DNA from 2 places in the Arthrobacter sp. Dra40 genome. Region 2 is predicted to be linked to the other one. Evidence: riboswitches for the same ligand, from Rfam matches in the RefSeq annotation. Region 2 holds a riboswitch; the other holds the start of a gene.
The links. Region 2 has a riboswitch for cyclic di-AMP ahead of AC5RWT_RS18950 (M23 family metallopeptidase). Riboswitches for the same ligand answer to the same signal wherever they lie in the genome.
Positions count from the first base shown of each region.

Region 1: another riboswitch for cyclic di-AMP. It lies ahead of AC5RWT_RS00185 (M23 family metallopeptidase); the one in region 2 lies ahead of AC5RWT_RS18950 (M23 family metallopeptidase).

Region 1 covers NZ_JBNHHB010000001.1:40,020-42,985, forward strand. The annotation lists gene AC5RWT_RS00180 (aldo/keto reductase) at 1-717, shown strand, start outside; gene AC5RWT_RS00185 (M23 family metallopeptidase) at 840-1,745, opposite strand; cyclic di-AMP (ydaO/yuaA leader) riboswitch at 1,749-1,922, opposite strand; gene AC5RWT_RS00190 (HNH endonuclease) at 2,119-2,733, opposite strand; gene AC5RWT_RS00195 (GlcG/HbpS family heme-binding protein) at 2,826-2,966, opposite strand, start outside.
Region 2 covers NZ_JBNHHB010000051.1:698-3,663, forward strand. The annotation lists gene AC5RWT_RS18940 (GlcG/HbpS family heme-binding protein) at 1-83, shown strand, start outside; gene AC5RWT_RS18945 (HNH endonuclease) at 173-787, shown strand; cyclic di-AMP (ydaO/yuaA leader) riboswitch at 937-1,126, shown strand; gene AC5RWT_RS18950 (M23 family metallopeptidase) at 1,131-2,051, shown strand; gene AC5RWT_RS18955 (aldo/keto reductase) at 2,182-2,966, opposite strand, start outside.

The DNA of each region.
Region 1 (2,966 bases), on a different contig from region 2:
CGTGATTCGGTGGTCATCGCCACCAAAGTCGGTGGACACCCGGAGCTTCAGGGCCTGTCGGCGGTGAACATCGCTGCCGCCGCGGAGGCTTCGCTACAGCGGCTGGGCACGGATCACATAGACCTTTACTACGCCCATTACGACGACGAGGGCACGCCGCTCATCGAGGCGGCCGCGGCCTTCGACGCCCTGGTCAAGGAGGGCAAAGTCCGCCAGATCGGGCTGTCCAACCTGCCCCCGGAGCGGATCGCGGAGTGGATCACCATCGCCCAGCAAAACGGATTCGCGCTGCCTGTGGCGCTGCAGCCGCACTACAACCTGGTGGCCCGCAAGGACTACGAGCAGGGTTATGCGCCGTTGGCTCGGGAGCACAACCTCTCGGTCTTCCCCTACCTCTCCCTGGCCGCAGGCTTCCTAACCGGCAAGTACCACAGCACCGACGATGCCGAGGCCAGCGCGCGCGGCGGCATGTTGGGGAATTACCTCACCGCCAAGGGCTTTGCAGTGGTGGACGCCGTGGAAACGGTCGCCTCCTCCCGCGGGATCTCCATCACGACGGCGGCGCTCGCCTGGCTGCTCAGCAAGCCAGGCATCACCGCGCCGCTGGCCAGCGCCCGGACGCCGCAGCAGTTGCCGGATCTGATGGCTGCCGCGGATGTGCAGCTGACCGCCGACGAGGTTTCCGCCTTGGACCAAGCGTCGCAGTCCTTCGCCTGAGCACTCCTCCTCAAGCGAGCGACTCTCAAACGAGCGACGGCGATGCCCACCGCCTGTGATCAGTTCACCGGGGTGGGCATCGCCGTCAGGTAGCGGAAGCTCCGCCGTCGTTGCTGTGGGGTTTAGAGCCAGCCTGCCGGATCCACGGTCTGGCCGTCCTTCACAACCTCGAAGTGCAGGTGGCAGCCGGTGGAGTTGCCGGTGGTGCCCAGCTCGCCGATGCGCTCGCCCTGGGCAACCTTCTGGCCCAGCGAAACGCCGATGGACTGCAGGTGGTTGTAGGTGGTCTTCAAGCCGCCGCGGTGCTCGACCACAATGCGGTTTCCGCCGCCGCCGACCTGCCAGCCGGCCTCAACCACCTTGCCGCCGTCGGAAGCGTTGACCGGGGTGCCGCAGCCCATCGCGTAGTCGATGCCGGTGTGCAGTTCGCCGGCCGCGCCGGTGATCGGATTCAGGCGGTAGCCGAAGCCGGAAGTCTGTTTCATGTGTGGAATGGGGGCCTTCAGGCTGCCGGTCGCGAAGCCGGCGGTCTTGGCCTTGGCTGCGTCCGCCTTCTTCGCTGCAGCGATGGCGGCTGCCTTCTTCTTGGCGGCAGCCTGGGCCTTTGCCTTCTTGTCCGCTGCGGCCTTCTGATCGGCTGCGGCCTTCTTGTCCGCTGCCGCCTTCTTCTTCTCGGCGGACGCGGCGGCAACCTTGATCTCTTCCTGGGCGGCCTTGCTGGCGGCCCAGGGCCGGTCGAACCGAAGGTCGGCATCCTTGGTGGCTTGGACGCTGACCGCACTGTTGCTGGACACGCGATCGGCGCGAACCAACTCGTCCGCGCCACCTGCATGGGCGACCGGGATGGCAATCACGGCCAGCATGCCGGCTGTTGCGGCCGCAATGCCTGCCTTGCGGGCAACCGCGTGAGCCGCGGCGGGCGCTTCTGCGCGGCGGCGGCCTTCGGGCTCGCCGAAAGCGCGAGAGATCAGGGAAAGGGGAGACGTACGGGTGTCGGAACGGCGACGACCGCGGACAGGGGTGTTCACAGGTATTCCTCTCATGCGCCTGCGAAGTTAGCTGTCGGATTCGAGCGAGAGTTCACTCGGTCCTGCCGGCATAGCCGCGGGAAGCCGGCCTGCCTCTGAGGACTTCACCCCATGGTGCCCCCAAGCACCGTACGTGGTTCCTCCGCCCCTGCCTTCGACATAAAGCTCGATATCTTACGGTCCGCCGGCAGGGTTCGACGGGCGGACCGGGCGCCCACCTTCATAGTAGGAACACCATCCAATTTACGGGAGCGACACGCGGTGTTACAACTTCGTTATCCGTGTTCCTTATCACCCGGAGTGCGGCAGGGTTGCGAGCGGGTACGGGGCGCCCAACGTCCAGGCCGCCGGTCTGACCGCCAGTAGCGGTAGCTCAGCCCATCAACCAGGCAGCTGTGTGCGTGCGGCCGGAAATCTCATTGCGCTCGCCGGCCTGAACCGGAACGCCGGCCGGAAAGTAGCTGCGCCGCCGTTCCTCCAGCTGCTGCCGGGACTGTGGCGAGGGAATCGATGTGCCCTTGCGCCGGTCGCAGCTTGCGCAGGCCGCCACGAAATTGGTCATCACGGTGGCCCCGCCTTTCTTCCAAGGGAAGAAGTGGTCGCCGGTGGTGGCCGGGTTGGGGCAACGGCGGTGCGGCCCAACCTCCAGTTCGCACTGGCCGCCGGCACGCGCCAGCCCTTCGCGGCGTTGCTGCCGGTTAAATGTGCGCAGCGGATCCCTGCGGCGCACATCGCGGGAGCGGCGGATGCGTACGGCAACGGCGACTGCCACCAAGACAAGGACAGGCGCTCCGATCCAGCCCAGCACAGGCCAAGCCGCCTGGAGTAACGCCGCGGGGGCGCCGCCCGTGAAAAGCTGCCGGATCCCTTGCAGCAGCTCGGTACCCAGGAGCGCCGAGACCACTGCATAGGCCAGCCACGCCAAGGCCGCGACCAAGGCCCACAGCGTGATCCGCCGCGACCAGTAGATCATCCCCAGTTCAGACATCTGCCCATCCGAAGTCCCCCAGCTCCGCCAGTCCATCCGCCGCCTAGGCTAGCCGAGGCACCCTGTGAATTCCTCGCCCGAACCAGCCCCGCCTACAACGCGGCCGCTCCAGCCTCGGCCACGGACTGGTCCTGCTCGCCGGAGCCGCCGCTGACGCCAATCGACCCCACCACCTGGCCGTCGCGGGAAAGCGGAAGGCCGCCGGCGAAGATCATGATCCGTCCGTGGTTGCT
Region 2 (2,966 bases):
ACGTCATCGGTTCGATCGGTGTCAGCGGCGGCTCCGGCGAGCAGGACCAGTCCGTCGCGGAGTCGGGAGCAGCAGCGCTGTAGTCCTGAGGCTGCTCCGGCTGGTCCGTCGCGATTTGCCGATGTGACCGGTCCGGCCGCCTGGGGCTGCCATAGCCCGGTGGTGATGGGTGATGTCCGAACTGGCGATGATCTACTGGTCGCGGCGGATCACCTTCTGGGTCTTCGTGGCGGCATTGGCGTGGCTGGTCTACGCGACTCTCGCAGCCCTTTGGTCTACCGGTCTGCTGGCCGGGATCCGGCAACTGCTCAGCGGCGGGGGTTACGACGTGCTGCTCATGGCGGCCTGGCCGGTGGTCGGTTGGGTCGCGCCCCCTGCCCTCCTCCTGCTGATCGTGGCCTTCGCCGCCCGTATCCGCCGCTCCCGCGACCTGCGCCGGCGGGATCCAGTGCGCAGGTTTACCAAGGAGCAGCGCCGCGAGGGCGTGGCCCGCGCCGGCGGGCAGTGCGAGCTTGAGGTTGGCCGGTGCCTTCGTTGTCCGAATCCGGCCACCACCGGCGACCACTTCTACCCGTGGAAGAAGGGCGGATCCACGGTGATGTCCAACTTCGTGGCGGCCTGCGAAGGCTGCGCCCGGAAGAAAGGGACATCGATTCCCTCGCCCGTGGTCCGGCAGCGGTTGGAAGCACGGCGGCTCGGCTACTTTCCACCCGGAGTGCCCGTGCGGGCCGGAGAGCGCAATGAGATCTCCGGCCGCACGAAGACCGCAGCCTGGCTGATGGAGTAGCGGTAGCAGTGGCAACCACACTGCACTTCTGGTGACAAGGAACACTGATAACGAGTTTGTAACACCGCGTGTCGCTCCGGTACTTTTGAACATGTTCTTATCTATGTAGGTAGGCACCTGGTCCGCCCGTCGAACCCTGCCAGCGGACCAGACGTATCGAGCTTTAGATCGAAGGCAGGGGCGGAGGAACCATCTGCGGTGCTTGGGGGCACCTCGGGGTGAAGTCCTCAACGGCAGTCCACGTTTTCCGAAGCCCGCCTTCGGGGTCGACTGCTGGCAGGACCGAGTGAACTCTCGCTCGAATCCGACAGCTAACTTCGCAGGCGAACGAGAGGAAACCCCTGTGCACACCCCTGAGCGCGGGCGTCGCCGTTCCGACACCCGCACAAGTACCCTGTCCCAAATCTCCCGTTCCACGAGTGGCACCAATGGCCGCCGCCGTGCGGAAACGCCCTCCGCGGCCCGCTCGATCGCCCGCAAGATCGGCGTGGCGTCGATTGCCGCCGGCATGCTAACCGCCATCGCCCTGCCGGTCGCCCAAGCTGGCGGCTCAGGGGAACTACCCGGCTCCGAGCGCGCTTCCGAGCAGAGCCCGGTGGAAGTCAAGGCCGCTCAGGAGGCCGAGCTCCGGTTTGACCGGGCCAAGGTCGCCGGCACGGCAGCCCAGCAAGGCGAGCAGGTCGCCGCCGCATCTGCCGAGAAGAAGAAGGCCGATGAAAAGGCTGCCGCCGCCAAGAAGGCCGAGGCAGCAAAGAAGGCTGCGGCGGAGAAAAAGGCCAAGGCAGAAGCCGCAGCCAAGAAGAAGGCAGCAGACGCAGCCGCGGCCAAGAAGGCTGCGGAAGCAGCCAAGGCCAGGACTGCCGGCTTCTCGACGGGCAAGCTGGCCGCCCCGATCCCGAACATGAACCAGACCTCCGGGTTCGGTTACCGCATGAACCCGATTACGGGCGCTGCCGGGGAACTGCACACAGGAATTGATTACGCGATGGCGTGCGGCACTCCGGTCCACGCATCCGACGGCGGCAAGGTCGTCGAGGCTGGCTTCCAGGTGGGCGGCGGCGGAAACCGTATTGTGGTCGAGCACAACAATGGCCTGCGGACCACCTACAACCACCTCCAGTCCATCGGCATCTCGCTGGGACAGAAGGTAGCCCAGGGCCAGACCATTGGCCAGCTGGGCACCACCGGCAACTCAACTGGCTGCCACCTGCACTTTGAAGTGGTCAAGGACGGCCAGACCGTGGATCCCGCCGGCTGGCTGTAACCACCTCTCGGCGGCGGAGCGTCCGCCTCGAACGACGGCGATGTTCCCATGTGGGGCATCGCCGTCGTCGTTAAGGTCAGCCGTCCGTCAGGCATCCGTCGTGCTGAGGGCCGGCGCCGTTAGGCAGGCGTCAGGCGAAGGGCTGGGACGCGCGGTCCAAGGCGGCGACTTCGTCGGCGGTCAGCTCCACATCCGGGGCCGACAGCAGGTCCGGCAGCTGTTCGGGCGTGCGGGCGCTTGCCAGAGGTGCGGTGATGCCGGGCTTGGTGAGCAGCCAGGCGAGCGCCGTCGTCGTGATGGAAATGCCGCGCGAGCCGGCGATCTCCTCCAAGGCATCGACCACAGCGAATCCTTCGTCGGTCAGGTATCCGCCGAGCATGCCGCCACGCTGACTGCTGCCGGCGTCCTCCGGCGTGCTGTACTTGCCGGTCAGGAAACCGGAGGCCAGCGAGAAATACGGGAAGACCGACAGGTTGTATTCCCGGGCCAGCGGAGCGTAACCAAGTTCGTAGTCTTTGCGGGCCACCAGGTTGTACTGCGGCTGCAGGGCGACGGGCAGCGCGAAGCCATTCTGCTGGGCGGTGTCGATCCATTGGGCAATCCGCTCCGGGGACAGGTTGGAGAGCCCGATTTGGCGGACTTTGCCCTCCTTCACCAGGGCGTCGAAGGCGGCGGCCGCCTCGATCAGCGGCGTGCTTTCGTCGTCGTAATGGGCGTAGTAGAGGTCGATGTAATCGGTGTCCAGTCGCTGCAGCGATGCCTCGGCCGCAGCAGCAATATTCACCGCTGACAGCCCCTGGAGCTCGGGATGTCCGCCGACCTTGGTGGCAATGACCACCGATTCGCGGTTTTTCCGGTCCGCCATCCAGCGGCCGATGATCTCCTCGGATTCGCCCCCGCGGTTTCCCGGAACCC